4 regions of the Peribacillus sp. FSL H8-0477 genome follow, and region 1 is predicted to be linked to each of the others. Evidence: riboswitches for the same ligand, from Rfam matches in the RefSeq annotation. Region 1 holds a riboswitch; each other region holds the start of a gene.
What was found. Region 1 has a riboswitch for cyclic di-AMP ahead of MHI18_RS21150 (DNA ligase LigA-related protein). Riboswitches for the same ligand answer to the same signal wherever they lie in the genome.

Region 1 (3,160 bases):
GTTCCGCACTCTGGTTCACGTTCGGATTACTGGAGCGGTGTTTTTTCTACAAATAAAAGAAACCGACTTTATAGTCCCGTTTTGCAAGATGCGTGGACTGATGCTGCTTTATCTTATTTACCTATAAATGATTGGTTTGTAAACGATCAATCTATCGGAGAGTTACACTCTTATCCTAAACTGAAAATGACTGATTTGACAAAGAAAGCTTTTGATCATACCTCGATACTGCAACTAATCAATCAAACGAAGCAGTTCATCCAGTAATAGAGAGGTGTTACACGATTATGGTCAAACTGGTATTCTCGCATACTTTTTAAATACTTTACTAAAACAAGTGCAATACGGAAAAGATCACTCTCTAATCAACGCTTACAAAGTAATTTGTCGGATTTGGGCGATAAGAGTCGCCCTTCCAACTTTCACAATAAATACTCCTAGTCGTTCCTACGTTTTTTGATATCACTATGATATTCCAATCTAAATTCTTGTTCATCCAATTTGAAATAATGATTAATATAACTTGAAATAGTAAGTTTTATAGAAATATATAGTGTTTTAGCCATGAAATTAAATGAAAACGAATGAATATGGATGATTTTGAGCATATTTACTATCCCATGGGGGTTTACAAGTGATGAAGGATGGGAGTATGATAATTCCAATAAAATACAATTTAATTGCGGCCTAATCTCACGTATTGAGAACGGAGGAACCACTATTTTGGGGTTAATTTTGCATTTGCAAAAGGGATGAGAAACTCTTTCGCCATCCTACCCGTCAGCTAACTTCGTCGGCTAAAGCGAAGGAGGTCATAAAGACCGCCTTGATCAGGAGGCTTTTGTTGTTGCTTTTTTTACAGCTAAACCGTTCTGACACTAACATAGGTCTTTTTATTATGCCTATAAATCGAATACTATCATGGATGACAGAACGCAAAGAGAGCGTAAAGCTTGCTGGGCGTTAAGTAGATCAATGATTGCTTTTCTCTAATTTTATGGTTTTTGTAAAACATACAAGGTTCCGAGACCTGTATCACCACTCGGACATGGATGGATATTACATTGCCTATCAAGGGGAAAAGTAAGCATTGGTCTATTTGTTGTTTACAACAGTTAACTATCAATCGAGAAGTCATTGGAACGGTACAAATTCAATGAGGAAAAGGGATTAAGCCTGCAAGAAACCTGAAGGAATGTGACCAGAATAATAGTTTATTAGGGAAGATGGGGTAGTATGATGAATTTTGAGGAACCGTTTAATCTGCTAGATGATAATGGTATTGACATGGATATCGTCGCCCAGATTATCAGGCGAAGGAGGCAGGTGCTGGTTCTTTGCTATATCGATTATCGCATGAATCAACGCATTGTCTCAGACGATCAATATGAGGAATGGGTACAGGAGTTAAGTCACCTACAAGATCACAATCCTGCTGAAGCGGAAAGAGCCAACATGCATGTGGACTTCAAAGGTGTCCATTTGAAGGATGCCGATTGTCTTAAGCTTGACCAGGTATGGATTCAAGACAAGGCGTTACATCTATTGCGCTATCAAGCTAGTATCAAGGGCAATCAATAGCAGGAACGGGGGTTCATAGAGGGTGTGTGGACCAAGAAGTCCCGATAAACGTACATGTTTTGCTAATGATACGTTTTATCGTTTGTACCGTATTTACGGATTTAATTAAAGGGTAAAATGGGTGGGATAATTAGATAGAGGGGAAGATGAATATTGCCACTTATCGTGCAAAAATTCGGCGGCACCTCGGTTGGAAGTATTGATAGAATTCTGATGGTAACAGAACGTATAGTGGAGGCGAAAAATAAAGGTAATGATGTAGTCGTGGTTGTTTCAGCGATGGGTCAATCCACCAATTCATTAGTAGATATGGCGGAGCGATTGTCTCCCAACCCAGCGGGAAGAGAAATGGATATGCTGTTAGCAACAGGCGAACAGGTTTCCATATCCTTACTTGCTATGGCTTTGATAAGTAAAGGCTATCCTGCTGTTTCTTTAACAGGATGGCAAGCTGGGATTATGACAGATACCGTTCACAATAGAGCGAGAATCGTCCATATTCACAGCGATAAAATAGTAAATCTTGTTCGAAAAGGTACCATAGTCATTGTGGCAGGGTTTCAGGGAATTACGGAAGACGGAGAAGTTACTACTCTGGGTCGGGGGGGTTCGGATACAACTGCAGTTGCGCTGGCTGCCAGCATTAAGGCTGACTTATGTGAAATTTATACAGATGTTTCCGGAGTCTTTTCTGCCAATCCACGTATTGTGCCTACAGCCAAGAAATTAGTTAGGATATCCTTAGATGAAATGATGGAATTGGCGACATTAGGCGCGAGTGTCTTACATCCCCGTGCGGTAGAGTGTGCGAAAAAATATAATGTTCGGTTAATGGTAAGATCTAGTTTTTCTGATGAAGAGGGAACCTTAATAGAGGGGGATGTGGATATGGAAGCAAAGTTGGTATGCGGAGTGACTCACAAAGATCATATCGCGAAAATTACAATTAAAAAATTTGATGCATTATCTTCTTTATTTACAATTTTGGTGAAATCCCATATTGATGTAGATATCATAACCCAGTGCTCAGATGAACTTTCGTTAACTAACTTGTCCTTTACTGTTTCGATAGAAGATTTGGGACGTACATTGGATTTACTCGAATCCAATAAGACAACACTCGCGTTTGAAGAACTCAATACGGAAGTAGGTTTAGCGAAAGTTTCTATCGTTGGATCAGGAATGGTCTCAAATCCCGAAGCAACTGCAAGAATGTTTACAGCATTGGCTTCCGAGCATATTCCGATTAAGATGGTTAGCCATTCAGAAATGAAGGTTTCCTGTATTATTCCCGAAGATATGTCAGAAAGAGCAGTACGGACCCTTCACAGTGTTTTTGGTTTTGACGTCCTTCTAAAAGAGGCGGTTTTACATTAGTTCAATAGTACAAAGAATATATTCGGCTTTTCACAAAGCTTTTCTATAGATAAGAAGATAAATAAACAACTTAGAATGTAAAAAAAGACTACCATAAAAAAACAAGGATTGAGTAGCATATATAAGAAAAATAGGAAAAAGGAACATAGAGGACAGACACGCAAAGGAAGCACATGATCGCTAGGAGTTAAGTAAACCAATG
Region 2 (3,160 bases), on a different contig from region 1:
TGTATTCGTATGAGGAGGTGTAGTCAATGAAGAAATGGAAAATTATTTCGCTCTCTGCAGTTTCAGGATTACTAATAGCGGGTAATTTATATTTAATAGGTAAGGAAGATAGTAAAGTTGAGCGAACTTTATATGTAGAGAACTGGACGAAAGCTAAACTAGGCGATATTTCAAGGACTTTTCAAGTACAAGGCATGGTAGTACCATATGAAGAGTATCCTGTGTACTTCGATCATGAAAAACAATTCCAGAAATTTTTAGTACAGGAAGGAGATACGGTCACTTCAGGGACGCCTTTATATGAATACCTTGATCCAAAAGCTTCAACAAGCAAAGCCAATCTTGAAAATGAAAAACAACTTGCTGAAAATGATCTTTCTGCAATAGAGAGTTATATCAGCAGCCTGGAAAGTTATCAATCCTCCATTCCAGAAGCTCCTTCAGTGTCTGATAATGAAGATAATGCAGAACTGGAAGCAGACTTAAATTTGGATGAGCATGCTTCATCTGAACTAATTGTTGCCACTATTGAACAGGAAATATTTAAACAGGAATATGAGAAAAGCAAAATAGAAGAAAAGGTTAACATTCTAGAAGCTGAGCTTGTAAATCTTGATGAAATAAGCGGGACTGTATCAGCTGTTAGTGATGTTGATGGCACTGTGAAGGAAGTGAATAAGAGTCTTACTGGCCCTATTCTAACTTTATCTTCAAATAGGTTGTCAATTGAAGGAGAACTTTCTGAAAAAAGGTTAAAGGAAGCTGAGGAAGGACAGGCAGTTACGGTTGAATCATCTGAATTAAAAAAACCTCTTATAGGGACAGTCGATCGTATTACAGCCTATCCGAAATCGGAACCAAGTATGAAGAAAGAAAGCACTTATCCGTATAAAGCTATAGTTAAGGATGATCAATTGCTTCTACCAGTTGGCAGCAAGGTGAATGTATCGATTGTTACCTCAAGTGTGCAAAATGTTCCGGTTATTCCTGAAGATACCTTACATATGGGTTCAAAGCCATTTGTTTATAAGTTAACTACTGGCCGTGTGAATAAGCAGTATGTAACGAAGGGTATTGAAATGAGTGGAAGACAAGAAATTCGGAAGGGCATGACCGCAGGCGAAACGATTTTAGCTGAACCAGAGAATGTACCACAAAATCATGCTTATTTTATAACAGCACTACAACCAAAAGATATAACACGAAAGCAACTTAAAGAGATTAGTACACGCGATAAATTCCGGTATTTATTAACAGGCCTATTAGAGAGATAGGACTTGATATGTTATTTGAACTACATAAATAAGAGAAAAAACGGATTCATAAAGGGATTTTTGAGGGATTTCCAGCAATTTTATGCATAGAACAGAAATAAATATATTTACAGAAATGAAATTTTACTATAATATTTTATTATAACGTAATACCGCTTAATCTTATCGAAAGAACGGGGGACCCAATTTGCGGATCCGTTCGCTTGGGGTGAATTCTAGATTAGTAGAAAGGGCTTTGTGTTTCCAAGTCCTAACCCGACAGCTAACCTCGTCAGCGTAAAGGGAACAGTTTGAAAAATGTTCGCGTAAAATGACACACAGTGTGTCTTTTTTTTGCCGGAGAAAATTTACCTTGTTTCCCTTACCGAGACAAAATGCATGTTTGCAGCATAGAATTTTTACAGAAGGTGAGGATGTTAGATGAAGAAAATTAGTTTAGCTTGGCAAATATTTATTGGTCTCGTATTAGGGATTATCGTGGGGGCTATTTTTTATGGCAACCCTGACGTATCTACTTATTTACAACCACTTGGAGATGTTTTTCTCCGTTTAATTAAAATGATTGTTGTTCCAATTATTGTTGCGAGTATCGTAATGGCTGTAGCGGGTGTAGGTGACCTTAAGGCACTCGGTAAAATCGGCGGAAAAACGCTTCTCTATTTTGAAATAGTTACAACCATTGCTATTATCGTAGGTATAATGGCTGCAAATATATTCCAACCAGGTGCAGGCGTAGATATGGGCTCCCTGGAAAAAACAGATATCAGCAGTTACGTTGAAACGGCTGATAACACAGAAACTAAATCATTAGTGGATACAATAGTGAATATTGTCCCATCTAACCCAATTAAAGCAATGGCTGAGGGCGATATGCTGGCCATTATCTTCTTCTCCCTTTTGTTAGGTTTGGGAATAGCCGCGGCTGGAGAAAAAGGAAAACCTGTCCTTGGATTCTTCCAAGGGTTGGCGGAAGCAATGTTTGCTATGACTAATATGATTATGAAATTTGCTCCGATTGGTGTATTTGGTTTAATTGGAGTAACCATTTCTAAATTTGGACTAGAATCCCTTATTCCACTGGGTAAATTAGCGATTACTGTTTACGGAACGATGATTTTCTTCGTAGTAGTTGTTTTAGGTTTAATAGCTAGACTTGTTGGCTTTAATATTTTCAAATTATTCATCATCTTAAAAGAAGAATTGATCTTAGCTTTCTCTACTGCAAGTTCAGAAGCAGTACTTCCAAAATTGATGGAGAAAACAGAAAAGCTAGGCTGTCCAAAGCATATTTCTACATTCGTCATCCCAACTGGTTACTCGTTTAACTTAGATGGTTCAACGTTATACCAAGCGTTGGCAGCAATCTTCATTGCTCAAATGTACGGAATAGATTTAACTATAGGTGCTCAAATTTCCCTAATCCTTGTCTTAATGGTTACTTCAAAAGGGATTGCGGGTGTGCCTGGTGTTTCATTCGTTGTCCTATTAGCGACATTAGGATCAGCTGGAATTCCAGTAGAAGGTTTAGCCTTCATTGCTGGTATCGACCGTATCCTTGATATGGGTAGAACAGTTGTTAACGTAGTAGGTAACTCTCTAGCAGCTATCGTTATTTCTAAATGGGAAGGTCAATTCAATCCTCCTGTAGAAGCGGCTGAAGTAAAAAGTGCATAATAAAAAAGGACTTGCAGTTTCTGCAAGTCCTTTTTTTATTAGGTCAATCAACTTAAACAGTGGGTAGTGTCTCCCTCGAAAATGATTTCGGGCTTATTTTGATTGACGGTAATTTTAGTTAAACTTACATTCCCAATATAGGGTTGTGAATAGAGCTGGGATAAGGAAAGATTCTTTATAGTGGCCATAAAAGCTCGAATGAATAGAGAATG
Region 3 (3,160 bases), on a different contig from region 1:
ATCAGCAGAACAAGCAGACTGATTAAAGCACCCACTAGATTAATCGTTAATTTGATTTGCCACCCGCTCGGTTTTTCCCGAATCCACTTAACAAGCATACCTGTCTGTGACAGCGTAAAGGGAATAAATACCCCAACCGCATACAACGGGATTAATTTTTCGGTATTTCCTTGAAAAGCTAGAATCAGCAAGATGGACATCGCTCCAAGAAAAATAATTCCATTTGAGTAACCTAGTCGGTCCCCTCTAATCGAAAACATACGAGCAATGTAGTTATCTTTTGCCAGATTAAAGGCTAAAAGCGGGAAAGCTGAATACCCCGTATTTGCTGCCAAAATTAGTATCAATGCCGTTGTTCCCTGTATGAAGTAATACAAATAATTTCGTCCAAAGGTTTGTGAAGCAAGCTGTGAGACGATCGTTTCATTTTCTTTTGGTGAAACGCCATAATAGTACGCAAGAAAGATGACACCTGAAAAGAGAATCGCGAGTAAAATCCCCATAATAGTCAGCGTTTTTGCCGCATTTTTCGGTGCTGGATCTTTAAAACTTGGAATGGCATTCGAGATGGCTTCTACACCTGTCAAAGCTGAACATCCTGATGCAAAGGCTCGAAGTAATAAAAATAAAGAAATCCCAGCAACCGGCGTCCCAATCGGTGAATGGAGATCAGCTGGTATGTCACCAGTAAAAATTTTAAAAATGCCTACACCAAGTAAAATGACTAATGCAATGACAAATAAATAAACGGGATAAGCTAAGATTGATGCAGATTCCGTAATCCCTCGTAAACTTAAAATAGTAATAATAACAACGAGTATAATAGCAATTAACACGTTATAGGAATGAAGGGACGGCAGTGCAGAAGTGATAGCGTCCGTTCCTGCGGACACACTGACTGCTACTGTCAGAATATAATCGACTAAAAGTGAACCTCCGGCTATTAATCCCGGATTAATACCAAGGTTTTCTTTAGAAACTACATACGCTCCACCACCATCCGGATAGGCATAGATGATTTGCCTGTAAGATAAAATCAGTGCTGCCAGTAAAACCAATACCCCCATCGCAATAGGGATTGAAAACCAAAACGCAACGGCACTGACTGTCATAAGAACTAATAATACTTGCTCCGGACCATAGGCAACACTTGATAATGCATCAGATGATAAAATCGCTAATGCCTTTAATTTATTTAGCTTTTGCTCTCCAAGCTCAGATGACTTTAAAGGGCGGCCAATTAAAAATCGTTTAATAGGAGAATACATGACTTATACCACCACATTCTGTAAGATACCTTCGTTTTTTAGACACAAAAAAGCCCACAAGGCATAGCAAATAGCCTTGTGGACCTATTATTTTTAGCTCACAAGCTTCACCCTTCCTCTCTTCATTACGCTTACGGAGTTAGCTGTCGGATTCGGGCCATAAGAGGAGCCCTACCTATATTAGGATTCACCCCTTGCAGTAATCTACTGCATTCGATGGGTCCTCCGTTCTATTAAGATTCAGCGATAAGAAATATGAAACTGTTGATTATCATACTCCCGCTACTCCATTTTGTAAATACATATTTTTCTACTTTTTCATGAAGTTTTTATAGGAGGGAAAAGCCTGATACTAAGCGGTCTATCACTCTATTGATTCAGCAGTTTATGGTATAATCTACAAAAAAAGGAGAGCGATCGCCATGCTGCATCATATTGAAATAAATGTTGCCAATCTTAAAAAATCAGCTGAGTTTTGGGGATGGCTTTTAACTGAATTAAACTATGAAGTTTTTCAAGAATGGGCGTCCGGCATCAGTTGGAAACAAGGAAACTCGTATCTAGTATTTGTTCAAACAGATGACCGTTTTATAGACAGCGGATACCATCGAGGGAGGATTGGCCTTAATCATCTAGCTTTTCATGGAGAGTCCAGGGAGCATGTTAATAAATTGTTCACGAAATTAAAGGAAAAAAAGATTCCTCTTTTATATGAAGAAAGTTTCCCTTTTGCTGGCGGACCGAATCATTATGCTGTATTTTTCGAGGATCCTGACCGAATGAAGGTTGAAATTGTGGCTCCGAACGAATAAAAAAAATGGACATCTTGAATGTCCATTTAACATAATTATTGGGAAACACTTGTTTTAATTTTCGCAGCCTGTTCATTTAACTTTGTCAAAGCCTCGTTATATTCTTGTTGAAGTGTTTTCACTATGCCTTCAACTGAATCAATTTTGTCGATCGCGCCTACACCATGACCAGCAGACCAAATATCTTTCCAAGCTTTTGCATCTGATTTTTGAGCCATACCGTCAAAATTAACTTTTTCTTTTTTGACTAGTTGTTCTGGGTCAAGGCCATTGTTTCGAATGCTCGGTTTTAACATATTACAGTTAACTCCTGAAAATGCATCCGTTAGGACTATATCTTCAGGTTCTGATGTTACAAGCATTTCACGGTAGGCATCAGCAGCATAACTTTCTTCTGCCACAATAAAACGAGTCCCCATATAGGCAAGATCCGCACCAGCCGCTTGAGCTGCAAGAATTCCTTTTCCTGTAGATATTGAGCCGGCAAGTAAAATGATTCCATCCCAAAATGTACGTACACTATCTACAAACGCAAAGCCATTCAACTCTCCGGCATGTCCTCCTGCGCCCGCTGCAACAAGAATCAATCCATCCACGCCTGCCTCAGCTGCTTTTTTAGCAAACGGAATACTACTAACATCGGAAAATACTAAACCGCCATAGCTATGTACAATTTCGACAACATGTTTTGGCGAACCAAGTGAAGTGATAACAATTGGCGGCTGATGCTTGATTACCAGCTCTAACTCTTCTTGAAGACGGCTGTACGTACTATGTACCACCATGTTCATTGCCCAGGGCGCAATTTTTTTAGCAGGATCCTTCAATTTCGCTTCTGCTAAACTGCTGCTGATGTCTCCCATCCATTCATCAAGGACCTCTATCGGCCTTGCATTTGGAGCTGGAAATGAGCCAGACACCCCATTCATACAACAAGATTTAACTAGCTCAGGTCCGGATATTAAAAACATCGGAGCTGCGATAACCGGCAAAGCAAGCTCATTCCACCATGCTTCAGGAATCGATTTTGTCATAGAAAGTTCCTCCTATTTCCAACTGAATTTTCAGACATATTCTACC
Region 4 (3,160 bases), on a different contig from region 1:
AATGATTAAAGGATGCAGGAGAATGACGATCGCAATTAATTTCATTTCTCTTGCCTCAATTTTTTTGCCTAAAAATTCTGGCGTTCGTCCAACCATCAGCCCAGCAATAAATACAGCCATAATCGTATACATCACAATATTGATTGTTCCTACTCCATCACCGCCAAAGACACAGTTCAACATCATTTGGGCGAGCGGTACCAGTCCTCCGAGCGGGGTCAGCGTATCATGCATCGTATTCACTGTCCCTGTTGTCGCCGCTGTTGTAACTGCAGTAAATAGAGCAGTTTGCGCGATTCCAAACCGAACCTCTTTCCCTTCCATACTCCCATTTTCTTGTGATAGACCTATTTTTTCTAACGCCGGATTCCCATTTAATTCACTAAAATAGGACACACTCAGGAAGACAAGAAATAGTAACCCCATCGCAGTAAAAAGGATCCAACCCTGTTTTTTGTTTTTCGCCATCCGCCCAAACGTTAAGGGCAGTGCAGCAGGGATTAAAAACATTGATAGTATTTCTAGTATGTTAGTAAAGCCAGTAGGATTCTCAAAGGGATGGGCCGAGTTAACCCCGAAGAATCCACCGCCATTTGTCCCTAAATGCTTGATTGATTCTAAAGCAGCAACTGGTCCTCTCGCGATATTCTGTGCAGCTCCTTCTAAGGTCGTCACGGCAGCGGTAGAACTAAACGTTTGCGGTACCCCTTGGGAAACGAGTATCAAACCTATAAGAATGGACAACGGCAGCAGTACCCGCGTAAGGGAACGGACTAAATCAACATAAAAATTCCCCATATTCTTTTGCCCTGTTATCCCTCTAAAGAAAGCCATACATAGAGCGAGCCCTGTGGCTGGGGTCGTAAACATCAAAAAGATAATCACAGTCATCTGTGATAAATAAGATAAACCGGATTCTCCGCTGTAATGTTGTAAGTTCGTGTTCGTAAGGAAGCTCACAGCCGTATTGAAGGCAAGTATCGGATCCATATTTGCTATATTACTAGGATTCCCAGGCAGCACTCCTTGAAAGCGGATGATCAGGTATGAAATGATAAACATGATGAGATTACTAAACAGCAAGGCTTTAGCGTATTTCTTCCAGTTCATTTCACTTGTTTGTATACCTGACAGCTTATAAATAATCCGTTCGATTGGTCCAAATACTCGATCTTGCTTGGTCGTTTCAAGGGAATAAACAGTCGTTAAATAGTTTGCCATTGGTATCGCTAGTACAAGAAGCAATACCAGCACCACACCGATTTGTAAAAAATCCATTTACATTTCCTCCGTTAGTCACGATTAATATTTTTCTGGGTTAAGCAATGCATGAACTAAATACAACGTAACCACTCCGACAATCATCAATAGAACCATTATTTACTCTCCCTCTTTTTCGATAACATTTTGACAAAAGTGAATAAATCCTAAAAAGAGTGAAAAAGAAACAGCTGTTAGCAGCACGGATACAACATCCATTTGACCTTCTCCTTTCAACTAGTTGATGAAAAAAACCTCACCACCTCCTTTCCGTATTGTCACTGTCAAACTATCAATCCATAAAAAAAAGACCAATGCGTACTCATCCCCCGATATGCAGCCGATGCAAAAAATCGATCCGAGTTTCAACAATGAAAAAACTTCATTGCAACAGAAACAGAATGATTTGCAAAAGCAAACATTAATTTGGAGAAAAAGTACTCATTGGTCTACTTAACGTCCAGCAAGCAGGGCTTCCTTTACGCTCAGTCATCCAAGAACAATTTTTCAATATAGGCATACTAAAAAGACCTACAGAAGGACAGGCTGCTCATTTTGCTGAAATCAACAAAAAAGCCCCCTGAAATAAGGTGGTCTTATGACCTCCTTCGCTTTAGCCGACGAAGTTAGCTGACGGGTAGGATGGCGAAAGAGTTCACATCCCTTCTGCAAAAGCAGAATTAACCCCAAAATACTGGGTCCTCCGTTCTCAAAATCTTTGAGATTTGGCCTTTATTAAATTGTTATGCTGTCGCTTATTTTACGCTTAACTAGAAACATTTGTAAACTAGGTAAACTAACCATATAAATCCAAAATCGATGAAATAGATTCATTTTTAACGATTTTTCAAATCAAATCACTTGTTTTCTCATTAATTCTTACTTTTTCAAACTTTTACAAATTTTCATAAAATTGATTGACAAGAAGTTAGGCAGCAATTATGCTGAATTCCAGCAATAGCCAAAATTAGTGGAGGGATTATGTTAAATTCTAAGAAAAAACTTGAAGCTGAGATTAGTGCTGCCTTCATCAAGTTTCAGCGTGAGTTGATTGGGAGAGGACCACAAGAGGCAAAAACGTATATTATTAATGATATGCTGATTACCCGATTTAAAGGTGTTCTGACTGTTGAAGAAAAACATCTGGCCAGCCGAAATGCAGGAAAGAAATTAATTAAGCAAATGCGTTCACTGCTACATGAAATGTACACCCAGGATTATGAAAAAATCGTGGAACAGTATACCAAATGTAAGGTTCTGTCCTCTCATCGAGATATTAGTACAAAAACTGGAGAACAGATTGAGGTTTATATTCTTGATAAAGATCTAGAAAAATGTTTTGAACCGCTCAAATAACTTGCATCTCTTACCTTCCCGTTAAAGGGCGTTGATTATGTGTATTAATAACAATATCTTGGAAGGTATTTCTGCCGCATATACAGAATACTTCCTCGTTTTTTAACAGCACATGGCAGTGCAGACAATACTTTTTTTTCATTTTCTTCAACTCTTTTCATAGATTCTGTATGTATGATATGCAGAATAAAAAAAGAGTTGCAGCACTGTGCAACTCTTTTTTTCTATGAGGCTTTTTGGACTGCTGTTAGTTGAGTCTGTTTTGTGCTGGGAACAATATTAAAAAAGATATTTAATACTATCGCTGTCATACTTCCAGCTACAATACCATTACTCGTAAGAATTTGCATGCTTTCTGGCAGATTGGTAAATAACGAGGGTACTACCGTAACCCCCATGCCCATTCCTACTGAACAAGCAATAATTAACAAGTTTTCTTGCGAAGAAAAATCTACGGTACTGAGCATCTTTATTCCATATGCGAGTACCATCCCAAACATCGCTACCATGGCTCCGCCCAGAACAGATGACGGTATGACAGTTG

Region 2: it holds a riboswitch for cyclic di-AMP, as region 1 does, so the genes downstream of both, MHI18_RS12725 (cation:dicarboxylate symporter family transporter) here and MHI18_RS21150 (DNA ligase LigA-related protein) in region 1, are expected to answer to the same signal.
Region 3: it holds a riboswitch for cyclic di-AMP, as region 1 does, so the genes downstream of both, MHI18_RS03170 (APC family permease) here and MHI18_RS21150 (DNA ligase LigA-related protein) in region 1, are expected to answer to the same signal.
Region 4: it holds a riboswitch for cyclic di-AMP, as region 1 does, so the genes downstream of both, MHI18_RS22125 (potassium-transporting ATPase subunit F) here and MHI18_RS21150 (DNA ligase LigA-related protein) in region 1, are expected to answer to the same signal.

Annotation. Positions count from the first base shown of each region.
Region 1 covers NZ_JBBODE010000003.1:3,430-6,589, forward strand. Annotated here, with positions in the region: gene MHI18_RS21145 (DUF2515 family protein) at 1-267, shown strand, start outside; cyclic di-AMP (ydaO/yuaA leader) riboswitch at 675-814, shown strand; gene MHI18_RS21150 (DNA ligase LigA-related protein) at 1,288-1,581, shown strand; gene MHI18_RS21155 (aspartate kinase) at 1,735-2,958, shown strand.
Region 2 covers NZ_JBBODE010000002.1:194,576-197,735, forward strand. Annotated here, with positions in the region: gene MHI18_RS12715 (hypothetical protein) at 1-13, shown strand, start outside; gene MHI18_RS12720 (efflux RND transporter periplasmic adaptor subunit) at 27-1,274, shown strand; cyclic di-AMP (ydaO/yuaA leader) riboswitch at 1,418-1,565, shown strand; gene MHI18_RS12725 (cation:dicarboxylate symporter family transporter) at 1,695-2,948, shown strand; gene MHI18_RS12730 (histidine phosphatase family protein) at 2,996-3,160, opposite strand, start outside.
Region 3 covers NZ_JBBODE010000001.1:612,097-615,256, forward strand. Annotated here, with positions in the region: gene MHI18_RS03170 (APC family permease) at 1-1,268, opposite strand, end outside; cyclic di-AMP (ydaO/yuaA leader) riboswitch at 1,382-1,524, opposite strand; gene MHI18_RS03175 (VOC family protein) at 1,691-2,080, shown strand; gene MHI18_RS03180 (NAD(P)H-dependent flavin oxidoreductase) at 2,116-3,114, opposite strand.
Region 4 covers NZ_JBBODE010000001.1:855,589-858,748, forward strand. Annotated here, with positions in the region: gene kdpA (potassium-transporting ATPase subunit KdpA) at 1-1,278, opposite strand, end outside; gene MHI18_RS22125 (potassium-transporting ATPase subunit F) at 1,303-1,377, opposite strand; cyclic di-AMP (ydaO/yuaA leader) riboswitch at 1,861-2,001, opposite strand; gene MHI18_RS04415 (DUF2294 domain-containing protein) at 2,242-2,616, shown strand; gene MHI18_RS04420 (nucleobase:cation symporter-2 family protein) at 2,841-3,160, opposite strand, start outside.